One region of the Paenibacillus sp. FSL H8-0261 genome, then DNA from elsewhere that is predicted to be linked to it. Evidence: a T-box and tRNA genes for the amino acid it is inferred to sense, from the RefSeq annotation. Region 1 holds a T-box; the other regions hold tRNA genes.
What was found. A T-box is a leader RNA that pairs with one kind of tRNA and senses whether it is charged. The one in region 1 lies ahead of metG (methionine--tRNA ligase), so its partner is inferred to be a tRNA-Met.
Positions count from the first base shown of each region.

Region 2: it encodes a tRNA-Met, which carries the amino acid that the T-box ahead of metG (methionine--tRNA ligase) is inferred to sense. The anticodon was not compared.
Region 3: it encodes a tRNA-Met, which carries the amino acid that the T-box ahead of metG (methionine--tRNA ligase) is inferred to sense. The anticodon was not compared.

Region 1 is NZ_CP150297.1:5,022,361-5,028,578, reverse strand. Features, by position in the region: gene MHI27_RS22475 (WG repeat-containing protein) at 1-1,300, shown strand, start outside; gene MHI27_RS22470 (hypothetical protein) at 1,779-2,195, shown strand; gene MHI27_RS22465 (Fur family transcriptional regulator) at 2,749-3,210, shown strand; gene yidD (membrane protein insertion efficiency factor YidD) at 3,213-3,476, shown strand; T-box leader at 3,517-3,777, shown strand; gene metG (methionine--tRNA ligase) at 3,827-5,839, shown strand; gene MHI27_RS22450 (metal ABC transporter solute-binding protein, Zn/Mn family) at 6,051-6,218, shown strand, end outside.
Region 2 is NZ_CP150297.1:144,155-150,372, reverse strand. Features, by position in the region: gene lgt (prolipoprotein diacylglyceryl transferase) at 1-200, opposite strand, end outside; gene hprK (HPr(Ser) kinase/phosphatase) at 213-1,151, opposite strand; gene MHI27_RS00735 (ABC transporter ATP-binding protein) at 1,362-2,483, opposite strand; gene MHI27_RS00730 (CdaR family transcriptional regulator) at 2,598-3,692, opposite strand; tRNA gene MHI27_RS00725 (tRNA-Lys) at 3,842-3,914, opposite strand; tRNA gene MHI27_RS00720 (tRNA-Tyr) at 3,920-4,005, opposite strand; tRNA gene MHI27_RS00715 (tRNA-Phe) at 4,015-4,087, opposite strand; tRNA gene MHI27_RS00710 (tRNA-Asp) at 4,154-4,231, opposite strand; tRNA gene MHI27_RS00705 (tRNA-Thr) at 4,245-4,320, opposite strand; tRNA gene MHI27_RS00700 (tRNA-Val) at 4,354-4,429, opposite strand; tRNA gene MHI27_RS00695 (tRNA-Met) at 4,438-4,514, opposite strand; tRNA gene MHI27_RS00690 (tRNA-Ser) at 4,545-4,636, opposite strand; rRNA gene MHI27_RS00685 (23S ribosomal RNA) at 4,719-6,218, opposite strand, start outside.
Region 3 is NZ_CP150297.1:5,482,023-5,488,240, reverse strand. Features, by position in the region: rRNA gene MHI27_RS24480 (23S ribosomal RNA) at 1-1,690, shown strand, start outside; rRNA gene rrf (5S ribosomal RNA) at 1,838-1,954, shown strand; gene MHI27_RS24470 (AAA family ATPase) at 2,088-2,627, shown strand; tRNA gene MHI27_RS24465 (tRNA-Glu) at 2,710-2,784, shown strand; tRNA gene MHI27_RS24460 (tRNA-Val) at 2,873-2,948, shown strand; tRNA gene MHI27_RS24455 (tRNA-Met) at 2,992-3,068, shown strand; tRNA gene MHI27_RS24450 (tRNA-Asp) at 3,095-3,172, shown strand; tRNA gene MHI27_RS24445 (tRNA-Lys) at 3,188-3,260, shown strand; tRNA gene MHI27_RS24440 (tRNA-Gly) at 3,297-3,371, shown strand; tRNA gene MHI27_RS24435 (tRNA-Arg) at 3,382-3,458, shown strand; tRNA gene MHI27_RS24430 (tRNA-Leu) at 3,478-3,556, shown strand; tRNA gene MHI27_RS24425 (tRNA-Lys) at 3,637-3,709, shown strand; gene MHI27_RS24420 (aldo/keto reductase family oxidoreductase) at 3,828-4,748, opposite strand; gene fabV (enoyl-ACP reductase FabV) at 4,966-6,156, opposite strand.

The sequences.
Region 1 (6,218 bases):
GCCGGTTTACGCCAAAGATCGAGTTAGAACTATATTATACGGGAGCTCCATCCAAGGAGAACACTCACCAGTTATCAAGAATGGATCGGTTTTAGCTCCCTTTAAAGATATTTTCAATTCATTGGGCTTTACTGTAACTTTTGACTCTGCAAGCAAGACTATTACTGGAAGTAAGTCGGGCACTATTATTAAATTTTTAATTAATCAAAACACTGCATGGATTAATAATACTCCCTTCACGCTTCAAGTGCCCCCTCAAATCATTAATGGTACAACTTATGTTCCTTTACGATTTATTGGTGAGGCAAGTGGGTTGGAAGTGAAGTGGTATGGTCAGTCACAAATTGTCTCCCTATACTCCAAAGAGAATCTCTTCTCAGTTATGAATGGAGGGAAATTTGGTTATATAAATGCACAAGGCAAGGTTGTTATTGATTATCAGGAGAAGTTCTCTGATGCTTATGCGTTTAAAGAAGGGTTGGCTATTGTGCAATCAGGTGGTAAGTTTGCAGGTTTTATCAATCAGCAGGGTAAAATCGTGATCCCAAAGGGGGCTTACTATGATGCGAAAAGTTTTTCAGAAGGGTTGGCAGCATATAGAACCGTTATAATATCCACCTCGCCTGACTCAGTCATATCTAAATACGGTTATATGGATATAACGGGAACAAGTGTCATAAAGCCAAAATACACACGTGCGAGCGATTTCTCTGAGGGGTTGGCGGCAGTTCAAATAGGAAGCAAATTTGGTTTTATCGATCCTTCAGGCAATCTTGTAATTAAGGCACAATATGATAGCGCCATGGATTTTAGTGAGGGGCTCGCTCTTGTTAAGATTAAGGATGCTTTCAGTTTTATCGACAAAAAAGGGAAGGCAGTTATTGAAGTAGCCTATTCGCAGGTAGAATCATTTTCAGAAGACTTATCGGTTGTGAAGAAAAATTCCAAATACGGTTACATTAATAAAACAGGGAAATTAGTTATTCCTGCCATTTATGAAGCTGCTAATTCATTTTCTGAAGGATTAGGGGCAGTACGTCTTAATGGTAAACAGGGTTATGTAGATAAGAAGGGAGAATTACAAATATTTAGCCAAGTTGATAAGTCAAGTAATTTTATGGGAGGACTTGCAGTAGCAGAGTCGGGAGGCAAGACTGGGTTTATCAATAAAAGAGGGGAATGGGTTATTCAACCAACACTCGCGTGGGCAAATCCATTTTTTTATGGACTATCATATGCATTTGTTGATGACGGGGAAATTTATATTAATCAAAGCGGGAAAATTGTATGGAGAAGATGACATCCTTAAAATCGTTAAGAAATTGAGGGGAGTTTAATTTTAAAAACAAAATATTGTTATAAGTCCTATTATTTCATTACTAGCTATTCTTGTGATTTTTCTGATTTATCTCATAAAATATACGCAAAGTACGACTGGGGTATCTGTATTTGAAGAAATGCCAAATTATACAGAAGTTAAAGGGAATTTATGATGATGAAAAGTTGAAATATGAGAAACAACCATCTCCGAAAAATAGGATGACAAACATTTGAAAGTCGTATGAGGGAAAATCTATCGAACGGATTGATGAAGATACTGAAATAATCAGCCCTTTACTCTAGAACTTCTATTAGTGATATATTTTCCTGTTGTTACAAATATTCTAAAATGTCAATGAAACTACTATAGTTCCATAAAATACTAAATATGTATTTGCAATATAAAGAATAAATAGTATTATTATATTGTAAATACCAAATTCAGGGAGGTAGTAAGTGTGAACAAAGCTAAAAAGACTTTTATAACAACGCTTTCGATGATGACTTTGATTTTAGCACCAGCCCAGTCAATTTTTGCAGATGAAGCAGTTAATAATTCTAGTATTCAACAACAGGAAGTTCAGAATTTGTCAAGCGATTCTGTAGCACTGCGGGGTCAAGTCAGTTACTCCTTGGGAACTACCTCAACATCTATATATTTAAATGGATCGGTTACGATACAAATTGATGCAGGCATTTATGATTATTACTCTATTGACATATACGATGCGAATGGGAGTAATGTATTAGCTTATGATCCAGGTAACTTATCGGCTGGTCCTCATACGTTTACTCATAATGGATTTTATGGTTACCATAAAATCCTTGTAAGAGGATTCCAAAATAATGGATCATATAAGGTTATATGGCCATGAACGAATCTAAATTAGTAATTTTCTAAGTATAAACATAAAGAAGTATGTGACAAGTTTTTTAGATAAGCTATACTCATCTGTTATAAGAAACAGAAGGAGAAAATTAAATTTAAGATAGTTGCACTGAGCTCTACTATTATATTTTATTGGTATCCTATTATTGTATATCTCAAATGCAGTATATTAATTACACCATTTATATTTGTGAAATGCTCTTGTATGCTTAAACTATAAGCTAACAGGGGCATTTTTATTTTTATGATAATGATTTAATAGTCTTATACATGACAGTGATCTTTTTGATTATCACATTCTTTGGTGAGGATTAAAATGTCTGTTGAATTAGGTTCTATTGAATGAGTTGATTTATCTAAACTTCTATGTCTATTCACCAAATTTAGATGCTGAACTATATTCTATTTTTTATTTTGAATCATTATGCGAAATGTAGGCTCAAGGGACCAAGTTTCATTGACGGGGCATTTATTTTGGGGCATTATTAAGAGAGTGAAGCATAAATGAAATGAACTGAAATGTTATGGGAGATGAGCGTATGCTGTCGACAGAACAAATATTAGAGGTCATGTCGGGGCAAGGTCTGCGAATCACCGACCAACGCAAAACGCTTGCAAAGTTATTCGGCGAGAATAAGGGTTATTTGTCAGCGAAGGATGTCTATGAGCATATGGGCCGCAAGTATAGCGGACTTAGCTTTGATACCGTGTACCGCAATCTGCGTGTAATGGAAGAGCTTGGTGTACTTGAACAAATCGTCTTTGAAGACGGCGTGAAATTCAAGGGAAGCTGTAATCATCAGGATCACCATCATCATATGATCTGCCTTCAATGCGAGAAAACCTACCCGATTAATTTCTGCCCAATGAATTTAACGGAAACACCTGATCAATTCCGGGTAGTCAAGCATAAATTTGAGGTGTTCGGTTATTGCAAAGAATGTGAAGAGAACCGGGAAGAAGAACTAGTCGCAGCAGCTAATCACAAAAAAGGGGTCTAAGGATGGCTACCCTTCGTAGAACGATTCAGGCTCCTATTCGGGTGTACCGCAAGTACATTTCCCCGATTAAGCCTGCTACTTGTCGCTTCTATCCAACCTGCTCGGCCTATGCTCTGGAAGCTATTGAAGTCCATGGTCCACTTAAAGGATCATGGCTTGCTGCCAAGCGGATTGCTAGATGCCATCCCTTCCATCCAGGGGGACTTGATCCGGTTCCACCTCTTGAGGAACACCCGACCAAGAAGGATTCTGCTCGTGCGACTTGACATGAGCCCTTGCCATTGGGTATATTCACAGGTAATAGTATGAATTCCGAGGAACGGATGAGTAAATCGGTACGTCCATTACAGAGAGCCGGAGCGAGCTGAAAGCCGGTATGGTGCGTTAGATTGAATATGGTCCGGGAGGAACTGTGTTCGAGCGGGAACTGCAATTGAGGTTCACGTAAGATAACGGCGTGTTCCAGCGTTAATGGACAGTTCCCGAGAGGGAACTGGCGAAGCCTGCTCTCTGTGAAGAGACAGGAAATTTGGGTGGTATCGCGTGAGTTATACTCTCGCCCCATTATAGGGGCGGGAGTTTTTTGTCTTTTTATGAAAGAAAGGATGATTAATCAATGAGCGAAAAGAAAACTTTTTACTTAACTACACCTATCTACTATCCGAGTGATAAGCTGCATATCGGACATGCTTATTCTACCGTAGCTGGAGATGCAATGGCCCGCTACAAACGTCTACGCGGCTATGATGTAAGGTATCTTACAGGTACAGACGAGCATGGTCAAAAGATTGAACGGAAGGCAGAGGAAGCAGGTAAAACCCCTCAGCAGTTCGTAGATGACATCGTTGTTGGCATTAAGGAATTATGGCGCAAGCTAGACATCTCCAATGATGACTTCATCCGTACAACGGAAGAGCGTCATAAAAAGGTTGTTCAGGATATTTTTGATCGACTGCTCAAGCAAGGTGACATCTATAAAGGCGAATATGAAGGCTGGTACAGTATTCCGGATGAAACCTTCTATACAGAAACACAATTGGTTGATATCGTTCGAGATGACAATGGCGTAATCATTGGTGCAAAAAGCCCTGATAGCGGTCATCCGGTTGAACTGGTGAAGGAAGCGAGTTATTTCTTCCGGATGAGTAAATATGCAGATCGATTGCTGCAATTTTATGAGGAGAATCCGGAGTTTATTTTGCCGGAATCCCGTAAAAACGAAATGATCAACAACTTTATCAAGCCTGGTCTGGAGGATCTTGCGGTTTCCCGTACGACTTTCGATTGGGGTGTTAAGGTTAAAGGCGATGAAAAGCATGTAGTGTACGTATGGATCGATGCATTGACAAATTACATTACTGCTTTGGGTTACGGTTCCGAGGATCGAAGTCTGTATGATAATTTCTGGCCTGCTGATGTGCATATTGTCGGCAAAGAAATCGTCCGTTTCCATACGATTTACTGGCCAATCATTCTAATGGCGCTGGGTGAGCCTCTTCCGAAAAAGGTATTTGCTCATGGCTGGCTGCTCATGAAGGATGGCAAAATGTCAAAATCCAAAGGGAACGTAGTAGATCCAGTTACATTAATTGATCGTTACGGCCTGGATGCACTTCGTTATTACCTGCTACGGGAAGTACCGTTTGGTTCGGATGGTACATTCACACCGGAAAGCTTTGTAGATCGGGTTAACTATGATCTTGCTAATGACCTTGGTAACCTGTTGAACCGGACAGGTGCGATGGTAGAGAAGTATTTCGGTGGAGAGCTTCCAGCGTATGAAGGAAATGTAACAGCATTTGATGGTGAGCTTCAAGCTGCGGCAGAGAATACTTATGCCAAAGTAGAAGAAGCGATGGAAAAAATGGAGTTCTCCGTAGCGCTAACAGCGATCGGGATCTTTATCAGCCGCACCAATAAATATATTGATGAGACACAGCCTTGGGTGCTTGCTAAGGATGAGAGCAGAACAGCTGAGTTGGCTTCCGTAATGAGACATCTTGTGGAAGGTCTTCGCACCGCTTCCATTCTACTGCAGCCGTTCTTGACGCAAACCCCAGCGAAGATTTGGGAACAGCTTGGCATCGAAGTTGGTGAATTAACGACATGGGACAGCGGTAAGACCTTTGGTCTGATTCCGGCAGGAACAAAGCTGGTGAAAGGCAATCCAATCTTTCCACGCCTGGATGTGGAGCAAGAGGTAGCTTATATCGCCGAAGCCATGGGCGCTGGTAAACCGGCTGCTGAAGCGACCGAAGCAGCACCTGCGGCTCCTGCGGTATCCGAGCCTGAGGAAGAGCATAAAGAAGAGATCGGCATCGACGATTTCGCCAAGGCTGAGCTTCGGGTAGCTCAGGTCATTGCAGCTGAGCCTGTGAAGAAAGCCGACAAGCTGCTGAAGCTGCAGCTGGATCTAGGTTATGAGCAGCGTCAAGTCGTTTCTGGTATCGCGAAGTTTTACACACCGGAAGAGCTGGTAGGCCAAAAAGTGATTTGTATTGTTAACCTGAAGCCAGTGAAACTGCGCGGAGAATTGTCCCAAGGGATGATTTTAGCGGCTTCTAAAGGTGATCAGTTAACCATCGCCACAGTTCCAGACAGCATGCCAAATGGAGCTATTGTGAAGTAAGATTCGTTATGTAGAATCTATATATGTAATTGTTATATAAGAAAGGGAATGCTCCTTCAGCCAGCTAGGCTGTGGGAACATTCCTTTTTTCAACGTATAAGCAGGGATAAAATTCAGAATCATCTTATTAGGATTTATTGTTGACTTATCGTAATGATTACTATTATACTTCTAATAGTAAAGATTACGATTTGAGAGGGAGATCAATTTAATGGTTGCTATGAAGTCACGAATAAGTCTGCTTATACTTGCATTGGTGCTTGTATTTACACTCACTGCATGTGGACCTAAGAGCAGTGGAAGTATAGTTGAAGGGAAAGTAAATGTTGTAACTACTTTTTATCCTATTTATGAGTTTACTCGGGAAATTGGTGGAGAT
Region 2 (6,218 bases), 2.0 Mb from region 1:
ATCCGTGCCCCAATAATGGCCGAAGGCACACCTAGCAGCAGCATATCCATAAAGAATTCTTGTGGTATACCAAACCGTTTGCCCTCGCGGATCGCAAGAAATAACCCCGCGAGTGCACCGAAACCTAGTATTAATCCGTACCAGTGTACTTGCAGTGATCCAATTGAGAAGAAAATAGGATTTAGTGCCAATGGGAACATTCTCTCACACTCCTAATCGAGATCATCCATATCTTCAGATATGGTCGCAGTTAGCTTATTCGTGAACTGCAGGGCTGCATTAAAGCCCATTTGTTTCAGGCGATAGTTCATCGCTGCAACCTCTATAATAACTGCAAGGTTACGTCCTGGGCGTACGGGAATCGTTACAAGCGGAACATCTGTGTCAATAATCCGTGTCGTTTCCTCATCAAGTCCAAGTCGATCATACTGCTTGTCTTGCTGCCATGCTTCCAATCTAACAACAAGTGTAATCCGTTTATGATTACGAATGGCACCCGCACCAAAAAGTGTCATTACATTAATGATACCTACTCCACGGATCTCCAGTAAATGACGGATTAACTCAGGGGCTGTACCATGCAGCTGGTTATCTGAAGTCTGACGGATTTCTACGGCATCATCAGCAATCAATCGATGACCGCGTTTTACAAGCTCAAGGGCTGTTTCACTTTTACCAATCCCACTACTACCCGTAATTAGCATACCTACACCATATACATCACAAAGTACGCCATGAATAGTCGCCGTAGGAGCTAATTTTCCTTCTAGAAAGCTCGTCAAACGGCTGGAAAAAATAGTCGTAGCCATCGAGCTGCGAAGCACAGGAAGGGCCTTTTCATTACTTATGTCAATTAACTCCTGAGGCACTTCCAAACCACGTGTAATTACAATACAAGGTGTGTTATCATTACAAATTCCACGAAGTCGACTTTTCCGCTCAGCTTCGGGCAGCATGGAGAAAAAAGCGAGTTCTGTTTTGCCTAGCAATTGAACACGTTCTTCTGGATAATATTCAAAATAACCAGCAATCTCTAGTCCAGGGCGATTCAGGTCATCGACCGTGATGGGTCTCTTTAGACCTTCCTGGCCGGAAATAACCTCTAATTGAAAATGCTGTACCAATTCAGATACTTTTACTTTCTTAGCCATGTAATTTCGTCCTTTCGTCACCTGCGGTATTTGTCCGCTTACTGCGTCCGGTTGGCAGCGATCTCTTTACATTCCGGAGGTAATTCTCCTGCTATCTTAATTGATAACGCTTATGAATGCAATCTTAGCGCCTAACCAAACAGGGGCCATCTAAACAATAAAGCCACCCTTTCGGGTGGCTTTATCAAGAGAGAAAAGATCTTTACAATCTTATCCCAACAAAATGTTAGCTTCGGATTCTTTATCAAAGAAGTGAATTTTGTTCATATCAATAGCCAATTTAGGCTTGCTGCCTTCGCGAGTAGTGGAACGTCCATCTACACGAGCGATTACAGTAGATTTACCAAGGCCGCTCAAGTAAAGGAGCATTTCGTGACCAAGGTTTTCAGTAACATCAACCAATGAAGTGAAGATTGTGTTCGGGGAAGCTTCCAAGAATACTGGCTCTTCATGGATATCTTCTGGACGAACGCCCATGATTACTTCTTTACCGATGTAACCTTTGTTGCGGATGATTTGAGCTTTTCCGCCTGGTACTTCAACGTCAAGGTTCTCAGCACGGAAACGGATAGAACCGCTCACTTCGGACAAAGTACCATTGATAAAGTTCATTGTAGGGGATCCGATAAATCCAGCTACGAACAAGTTTGTAGGTTCATTGTACAACTCTTCAGGGGAAGCTGCTTGTTGAATGATACCATCATACATAACTACGATGCGATCACCCATTGTCATAGCTTCTGTTTGGTCATGCGTTACGTAGATACAAGTAGTTTCAAGGCGCTTAACCAGTTTAGTGATTTCAGCACGCATTTGACCACGAAGTTTAGCATCCAAGTTGGAAAGAGGCTCATCCATCAAGAAGACTTGTGGATCACGTACGATAGCGCGTCCCAAAGCGACACGTTGGCGTTGACCACCGGAAAGCGCTTTTGGTTTACGATCTAGCAAATGCTCGATATCAAGAATTTTAGCAGCTTCGCGAACTTTCTTGTCGATTTCATCCTTCTTCACTTTACGAAGTTTCAAACCGAAAGCCATGTTTTGGTATACGCTCATATGCGGATACAGGGCGTAGGATTGGAATACCATCGCGATATCGCGGTCTTTAGGTGCAACGTCATTAACTACACGATCGCCAATGTACATTTTACCTTCGGAGATTTCTTCCAAACCAGCGATCATACGCAAAGTTGTGGATTTACCACAACCGGAAGGTCCAACCAATACTAGAAATTCCTTATCTTTAATATCAAGATTGATATCGATTACTGTTGCTTTATCTGAACCCGGGTATTTTTTGAAAATATGCTCTAAACGTACGCCTGCCATTGTATTTCCCCCTCGAGTTAATTATTAATTAGTTAATATAAAAATTCTGTTTCCTTGTACATTTATATTACCCCAGTCGGGACACTATGGCTATTTGTAAGGTTCACAAAAAACCTATTTCCTTTTCGTCACTTTATACAAAAGCATAGTAAGCTTAACAATAGCAGCGTCCCCAAAGCTTCGTACATCTGCTCCGGTCTCTTGTTTTATCTTATCCAGACGGTAAAGCAGCGTATTTCGATGGATATACAACTTCTTGGCGGTTTCACTTACATTACAGTCCATCTCAAAAAAGGTCTCCAAAGTCAGCAGCATTTCTTTATCTGATAGTACAGAGGAGTAGTCACCAATTTGTCCAAGCAACTGTTTGCGGCGTACATCAGGAATGCTGTTAACCAGACGTTCCAAATGCAGTTCCCAAGGTAAATGAATATACTCTCCTACTTGAAAAATACGACCGAGTACAATCGTCTCCCTGAGCAAAGCTACAGATCCAGTCAATCCCTTAACAGGGACTATAGCCGGAGCTACTGCCAAATGGAATACCCCTACCCATTCACTAGCTATCAGCTCATGTAACCCCATACTAGTCTGTGCTAGAAGATCATCTACACTCTCTTCTTCATCATCCTTATCATCCCCGCCCGTAAGTAATTCTTTACGAGCTAAAATTAACCATTCCTTCTCTTGAAGGGGAATAAGCAGAATTTCGTTCTCAAAATAGCTACGCAATAATTTCATCAGTGAACGATAAGAGATCTGTGGACTATGAGCAATCTCACTACTTAGGAGGAATGGAATCATATCTCCGAACAGACGTCCCTTTAGGGTGATCTCATCGGGAATTTCAGTGTCATTCTTCTCTTGCTCTAGCTCCGTGTTCAACCAAGCGCCAAGCTGCCGCGCCTCCACTTCACCTTCTTCTCTAAGCCCTGTAGCTTTAAGTGCAATAGCAAAATTTCGAACTGCATAGTTGACCAGTTGTACTTCCAGAGAGGTGAGCCCCTCCATTTCTACCCAGACAGCGGTTATACGTCCGTCACTCTCATACAAAGGTGCCCAGAGATGACCCTCATGGATTACCAGCTGATCCTGTCCTTCTAATCCCATGCTAAAAAGAGAAGCTGAATGCTGCCTCCCTAACTGCTTGATTCCGGTTCTCTTTCCGGTGAGCTGCTCTAATTTTTTCCGCAATGTCTCACTATCCATAGTCACCATGCTCCACCACTTTTGCTCTTTTCGCCTATTTTAGCATATTCTCTTATATTATGTTAATCGCTACAGTAGCGCGCTACTATAATACAACCATAAAACACAAAAAAAGCCACCACCATAAGGTGATGACTTTCTGTTTGGGATGAGCCATGAAGGACTCGAACCTTCGACACCCTGATTAAAAGTCAGGTGCTCTACCAACTGAGCTAATGGCTCATAAATGGTGGGGGATGATGGATTCGAACCACCGAACACGTACGTGAGCAGATTTACAGTCTGATGCGTTTGGCCACTTCGCTAATCCCCCAGGGAAAAGTGGCTCGAGACGGATTCGAACCGCCGACACGAGGATTTTCAGTCCTCTGCTCTACCGACTGAGCTATCGAGCCATATTAAATTGACATAAAAATAAAGTGGTAGCATTAAACTTCCCACCCTAGTCTTGTGGAAAAAAATGGCGGAACCGACGAGATTCGAACTCGCGATCTCCTGCGTGACAGGCAGGCATGTTAGGCCAACTACACCACGGTTCCGCATTGATAATAATGGTGCCGGCGAGAGGACTTGAACCCCCAACCTACTGATTACAAGTCAGTTGCTCTACCAGTTGAGCTACACCGGCACGGTGTAAAAAGTAATTCTAAAAAAGTAATAATGGTGGAGGCTGAGGGGATCGAACCCCCGACCCTCTGCTTGTAAGGCAGATGCTCTCCCAGCTGAGCTAAGCCTCCAGGTATTATGGTAGCGGCGAAGGGGATCGAACCCCCGACCTCACGGGTATGAACCGTACGCTCTAGCCAGCTGAGCTACACCGCCACAATAATTAGAAATGCTATGGATTGAAAATGGCGGAGAGAGTGGGATTCGAACCCACGCACCGCTTACGCAGTCTAACCCCTTAGCAGAGGGTCCCCTTATAGCCACTTGGGTATCTCTCCAAACGATATCAGTACCACAGCAATCCAAACAGGAATTTGACTCCCTGAAAACTGAATCCGAATTGAATTTGCATTTTAAGTATAGGATAAGCCCTCGACCGATTAGTATTGGTCAGCTCCATGCATTACTGCACTTCCACCTCCAACCTATCTACCTCGTCGTCTTCAAGGGGTCTTACTAATTGGGAAATCTCATCTTGAGGGGGGCTTCACGCTTAGATGCTTTCAGCGCTTATCCCGTCCGTACGTAGCTACCCAGCCATGCTTCTGGCGAAACAACTGGTGCACCAGCGGTACGTCCATCCCGGTCCTCTCGTACTAAGGACAGCTCCTCTCAAATTTCCTGCGCCCACGACAGATAGGGACCGAACTGTCTCACGACGTTCTGAACCCAGCTCGCGTACCGCTTTAATGGGCGAACAGCCCAACCCTTGGGACCTACTTCAGCCCCAGGATGCGATGAGCCGACATCGAGGTGCCAAACCTCCCCGTCGATGTGGACTCTTGGGGGAGATAAGCCTGTTATCCCCAGGGTAGCTTTTATCCGTTGAGCGATGGCCCTTCCATGCGGTACCACCGGATCACTAAGTCCGACTTTCGTCCCTGCTCGACTTGTAGGTCTCGCAGTCAAGCTCCCTTATGCCTTTGCACTCTTCGAATGATTTCCAACCATTCTGAGGGAACCTTGGAACGCCTCCGTTACTCTTTAGGAGGCGACCGCCCCAGTCAAACTGCCCGCCTGACACGGTCCCCGTACCCGGTAAGGGTACTAGGTTAGAACCTAGATACGATCAGGGTGGTATCCCAACGGCGCCTCCACCGAAGCTTGCGCTCCGATTTCTACGGCTCCCACCTATCCTGTACAGATCGTACCCAAATTCAATATCAAGCTGCAGTAAAGCTCCATGGGGTCTTTCCGTCTTGTCGCGGGTAACCTGCATCTTCACAGGTATTAAAATTTCACCGGATCTCTCGTTGAGACAGCGCCCAAGTCGTTACGCCATTCGTGCGGGTCAGAATTTACCTGACAAGGAATTTCGCTACCTTAGGACCGTTATAGTTACGGCCGCCGTTTACTGGGGCTTCGGTTCATAGCTTCGGGTTACCCCTAACCACTCCCCTTAACCTTCCAGCACCGGGCAGGCGTCAGCCCGTATACTTCGCCTTGCGGCTTCGCACAGACCTGTGTTTTTGCTAAACAGTCGCTTGGGCCTTTTCACTGCGGCCCCCTCGTGCTATTCACACTACCGGGGCACCCCTTCTCCCGAAGTTACGGGGTCATTTTGCCGAGTTCCTTAACGAGAGTTCTTCCGCGCGCCTTAGAATTCTCTTCTCGCCTACCTGTGTCGGTTTGCGGTACGGGCACCTTCTCCTGGCTAGAGGCTTTTCTTGGCAGTGTGAGATCATGACCTTCGCTACTACAATTTTCGCTCCCCATCACAGCCCAGCCTTAACGATGTGCGGATTTGCCTACACATCAGCCTCACTGCTTAGACGGACATATCCATCAGTCCGCGTCACTACCCTCCTGCGTCACCCCATCGCTCATAGCGGATTACGGTGGTACAGTAATTTCAAACTG
Region 3 (6,218 bases), 460 kb from region 1:
GCGTTGTATGTGGGTTGAAGGTGTACCGTAAGGAGCGCTGGACAGCATACAAGTGAGAATGCCGGTATGAGTAACGAAAAGATCAGTGAGAATCTGATCCGCCGAAAGCCCAAGGTTTCCTGAGGAAGGCTCGTCCGCTCAGGGTAAGTCGGGACCTAAGGCGAGGCCGAAAGGCGTAGTCGAAGGACAACAGTTTGAAATTACTGTACCACCGTAATCCGCTATGAGCGATGGGGTGACGCAGGAGGGTAGTGACGCGGACTGATGGATATGTCCGTCTAAGCAGTGAGGCTGATGTGTAGGCAAATCCGCACATCATTAAGGCTGGGCTGTGATGGGGAGCGAAAATTATAGTAGCGAAGGTCATGATCTCACACTGCCAAGAAAAGCCTCTAGCCAGGAGAAGGTGCCCGTACCGCAAACCGACACAGGTAGGCGAGAAGAGAATTCTAAGGCGCGCGGAAGAACTCTCGTTAAGGAACTCGGCAAAATGACCCCGTAACTTCGGGAGAAGGGGTGCCCCGGTAGTGTGAATAGCACGAGGGGGCCGCAGTGAAAAGGCCCAAGCGACTGTTTAGCAAAAACACAGGTCTGTGCGAAGCCGCAAGGCGAAGTATACGGGCTGACGCCTGCCCGGTGCTGGAAGGTTAAGGGGAGTGGTTAGGGGTAACCCGAAGCTATGAACCGAAGCCCCAGTAAACGGCGGCCGTAACTATAACGGTCCTAAGGTAGCGAAATTCCTTGTCAGGTAAATTCTGACCCGCACGAATGGCGTAACGACTTGGGCGCTGTCTCAACGAGAGATCCGGTGAAATTTTAATACCTGTGAAGATGCAGGTTACCCGCGACAAGACGGAAAGACCCCATGGAGCTTTACTGCAGCTTGATATTGAATTTGGGTACGATCTGTACAGGATAGGTGGGAGCCGTAGAAATCGGAGCGCAAGCTTCGGTGGAGGCGCCGTTGGGATACCACCCTGATCGTATCTAGGTTCTAACCTAGTACCCTTACCGGGTACGGGGACCGTGTCAGGCGGGCAGTTTGACTGGGGCGGTCGCCTCCTAAAGAGTAACGGAGGCGTTCCAAGGTTCCCTCAGAATGGTTGGAAATCATTCGAAGAGTGCAAAGGCATAAGGGAGCTTGACTGCGAGACCTACAAGTCGAGCAGGGACGAAAGTCGGACTTAGTGATCCGGTGGTACCGCATGGAAGGGCCATCGCTCAACGGATAAAAGCTACCCTGGGGATAACAGGCTTATCTCCCCCAAGAGTCCACATCGACGGGGAGGTTTGGCACCTCGATGTCGGCTCATCGCATCCTGGGGCTGAAGTAGGTCCCAAGGGTTGGGCTGTTCGCCCATTAAAGCGGTACGCGAGCTGGGTTCAGAACGTCGTGAGACAGTTCGGTCCCTATCTGTCGTGGGCGCAGGAAATTTGAGAGGAGCTGTCCTTAGTACGAGAGGACCGGGATGGACGTACCGCTGGTGCACCAGTTGTTTCGCCAGAAGCATGGCTGGGTAGCTACGTACGGACGGGATAAGCGCTGAAAGCATCTAAGCGTGAAGCCCCCCTCAAGATGAGATTTCCCAATTAGTAAGACCCCTTGAAGACGACGAGGTAGATAGGTTGGAGGTGGAAGTGCAGTAATGCATGGAGCTGACCAATACTAATCGGTCGAGGGCTTATCCTATACTTAAGACGCAAATTCAATTCGGATTCAGTTTTCAGGCATCAAGTTCTAAACCATATGGTCCTAGTGGCTGTATGTTGATGAATTTTGTTTTCAGCATTTGGCGATGCTGAGACCTGAATAATGCATTTGTACCGCAAATGCCCGTTTGGTGGCGATAGCGGAGGGGTTCCACGCGTACCCATCCCGAACACGACCGTTAAGCCCTCCAGCGCCGATGGTACTTGGACCGAAGGGTCCTGGGAGAGTAGGACGTTGCCAAGCACGAAAGACCACTGTTGAGTAATCGACAGTGGTCTTTTTGTTGTGCCTTGTAGAGTGAATTTGCTTGTAAGGGTTTTTATGATAAAGTGGTTTAATAGAGTAACTAATAGATTATTCATGGGGGATAAAGATCTTGATTATATGGATCAATGGAGCTTTTGGTGCGGGGAAGACAGAAACTGCATATGAATTACATCGCAGACTTCCTGATTCTTTTGTATACGATCCAGAGAATGTAGGGTATTACATAAGAGCAAACATTCCCGATGTGATGACAAAAAGTGACTTTCAGGACTATTATCTTTGGCGTGAAATTAACCATTCTATGTTAAAATACATAGCTAGCGAATATAGGGGAACGATTATCGTACCTATGACCATAGTCAACCCAGAATATTGGATGGACATTGCTGGTAATCTAATAAATGAGGGATTAGAGGTTCATCATTTTACTTTGTGTGCCTCACGAGAGACGCTGCTCAAGAGATTGGGTGGTAGAGGTGAAGGGAATGACTCGTGGGCCGTTCAACAGATCGACAGATGCCTCACAGGGCTTAATAAGGACGTATTCAAAGACCATTTAGACACAAATAACCTGACTACTCTAGGAGTCGTAAAGATGATAGCTAGTAAGCTTGATATCACTTTAACGCCTATTATAGAAGAAAATTGAAAATATATTAATTCAGGTATTGCTATACTTCGAAATACATGATATAATCTTTTTTGTTGTCAAAACATTTTGTTTTCAATACGGCCCGTTGGTCAAGGGGTTAAGACACCTCCCTTTCACGGAGGTAACATGGGTTCGAATCCCATACGGGTCACCAATTTCTTTAAAACGTAATTGTTCTTCTGAAATAAAATGTTGCATTACAGGTTGGATTGTGTTATGATAATTGAGTTGCTTCTTTACATGGAGGCTTAGCTCAGCTGGGAGAGCATCTGCCTTACAAGCAGAGGGTCGGGGGTTCGATCCCCTCAGCCTCCACCATGAAGCTTTCTTATGGTAATGAATAGCTAAATATTTTTAATGACGCGGGGTGGAGCAGCCCGGTAGCTCGTCGGGCTCATAACCCGAAGGCCGCAGGTTCAAATCCTGCCCCCGCAACCAATTTTCATCAAGCAATTATATCTTTTGGAACCGTGGTGTAGTTGGCCTAACATGCCTGCCTGTCACGCAGGAGATCGCGAGTTCGAATCTCGTCGGTTCCGCCATTTTTCTTGCTTCATGAGCCATTAGCTCAGTTGGTAGAGCACCTGACTTTTAATCAGGGTGTCGAAGGTTCGAGTCCTTCATGGCTCACTTCTTAAGTGAGTCGGACACTAATACATATCGTGTGCGGACGTGGCTCAGCGGTAGAGCATCGCCTTGCCAAGGCGAGGGTCGCGGGTTCGATTCCCGTCGTCCGCTCCATATAAATTTTGCGCCCTTAGCTCAGCTGGATAGAGCGTTTGACTACGAATCAAAAGGCCGGGAGTTCGAATCTCTCAGGGCGCGCCATATTTTAACTTCATACTTTGCCGGCGTGGCGGAATGGCAGACGCGCTCGACTCAAAATCGAGAGGGAAACCGTGGAGGTTCGAGTCCTCTCGCCGGTATCAATTAGCAAGCGAAGCTCTTATGCGTTAAGCTAAGGGCTTTTGCTTTTCAAGTATAGTAAGGTAAATCATTATATTGTGGACTCTTAGCTCAGTTGGTAGAGCAGTAGACTCTTAATCTATTTGTCCAGGGTTCGAGCCCCTGAGAGTCCATCCTTAAAAGAAACGGCAGAGATGCCGTTTCTTTTTTTATAAGAGTTATACGGTTTCAATTATAGTCACAAAAAAAGCCACAAAGTACGATATTAGCGTACTTCGTGGCTTTTGATATTTATGGAAGGATATTACCCGCAGCGCGGTAAATTTCATACCATTCTGGTCTGGTGAGTGTAATATCGGATGCTTTGGCAATATCCCGCAATCGCTGCGTATTGGTTGTACCTACAACAGGCTGCATATTTGCCGGATGTCTGAGAATCCAGGCAATGGCAATAGCGGTATTGGTAACCTCTTTTTCAGCTGCCAAACGGTTAATGACCTCGTTCAATTCAGGGAACTTGTCGTTGTCCAAGAATACACCTTCAAAAAAGCCATATTGGAAAGGCGACCATGGCTGAATGGTCATGTCATGAAGACGGCTGTACTCCAAAATCCCGCCATCATGAACAACCGAACCGGAGTTTGTCATATTCACATTAAAGCCGGTATCAATCATACCCGTAAACATAATGCTTAATTGCAGCTGGTTGAACAGCAGTGGTTGCTTTACATTTTTCTTCAGTAGCTCGATTTGTAACGGGTTCTGGTTGCTGACACCAAAATGCTTGACCAATCCCTTGTTCTCCAGAATGTCAAAAGCCTCAGCCACTTCTTCCGGCTCGAACAGCGTGTCAGGACGGTGAAGCAAGAGCACATCGATATAATCGGTCTTCAAGCGTTTTAGGCTACCCTCTACGGATTGTAGGATATGCTCTTTGGAAAAATCAAAATAGCCCTTGCGGATTCCGCATTTGGTTTGGATCAGCATTTTATCACGCATACCAGGATTGTTCTGAAGTACCCCTGCGAATACCTCTTCAGCTTTGCCGTCCGCATAAATGTCGGCATGATCAAAGAAGTCTATTCCGAGCTCCAACGCACTATGTACATGTGTATCAGCCTCTTTTGCAGATAAATCCGCAATCCGCATACAGCCAAGCGAAATTTGGGACACGTCAAGTACACCATTCGCTACACTAATTTTCTTAACCATGAGTGATTCACTCCTTAGAATGTAAGTTAGAACTTGCAGTATTCTATCAAACCATATCACAAAGTGGGAGGCTAAGCCAATATGCCCTACGACGTATAGGTAGGTTGTAAGTAAAGTACAAAAAAGAGGCTGCCACATCAGTAGAATTCACTACTTTTGCAGACAACCTCTTTTTTTATACATCCATAATTAATATATGGAAGTGCTCAGAATCATTTTAGTACATATTCGGAATGTCGACATTAGGATCAATATCTGCTTCGTAGTCTACGCCATCTGTTCTAAAGCCAAACAGATTGAAGAAATCTTGGCGGTAGCCTTCAAGATCTGCCAGCTCACCTGCATTATCAGTTGTCAGCTCGTCCCAACGTTTCATAACCTCTGTCTGAACGTCCTCACGCATTTCCCAGTCGTCAATGCGGATCAAGCAGCTTCCGTCCGCAGTAGCCTTGCCTTCACCGTATAGGTGCTCAGAGAACAAGCGATACATTTGTTCAATACAGTTCTCGTGCAGGCCTTTTTCCTTCATCACTTCATAAAGTGCAGAGATATATAGGGGCACTACAGGAATAGCTGAGCTGGACTGAGTTACGAGCGCCTTATTAACGGATACAAAGGCACGTCCGCCTTTTGATGAAAGAAGGTCATTCATTTGGATCGCAGTCTGTTCCAGATCGTACTTGGCTTGGCCAATTGTTCCGTCCCGATAGATAGGGTGAGTGATTTCAGGCCCGATGTAGGAGTAAGCAACGGTAGTAGCACCATCTGCAAGGACATCAGCTGCTTGAAGCTGATCGATCCACATTCTCCAGTCTTCGCCGCCCATTACAGCGATGGTCTGACGTACTTCCTCTTCATTAGCAGGCTCAATGGTGGTCATGGATACTTCGCCTGTATGGAAGTTCAAGGTTTTATTCGAATAAGCTGTTCCCACTGGTTTAATAACGGAGGAGAAGGTTTCTCCTGTTACCGGATGGGTACGACGAGGTGAAGCGACACTATAAATAACTAAATCGATGGTGCCATATTCAGCTTTAATCAATGCAATGGTCTTCTCTTTAATCGCATCAGAGAAGGCATCGCCAACTATGCTGTGTGATTTAAGTCCAAGCTCTGCTGCTTGTTGTTCAAAGGCAGCGGAGTTGTACCAGCCTGCAGATGCGGTGCGCTGACCTTCCGCAGCCTTATCGAAGAACACACCAATGGTATTGGCGCCAGCACCAAAAGCAGCTGAAATTCTAGAAGCCAGTCCGTATCCGGTAGAGGCACCGATGACAAGTACATTCGCAGGTCCCTCAATTTTCTTTTGCGCTTTTACATATTCAATTTGTTGTTCTATTTGTTTGGCGCATCCCTCTGGATGGGCTGTTGTGCATATAAATCCGCGTGTTTTAGGTTGAATAATCATCAAGGAATTCCCCTTTGTATAAAAATTTAAGTCTACTGATACACAGAGAAAGTATAGCAAAC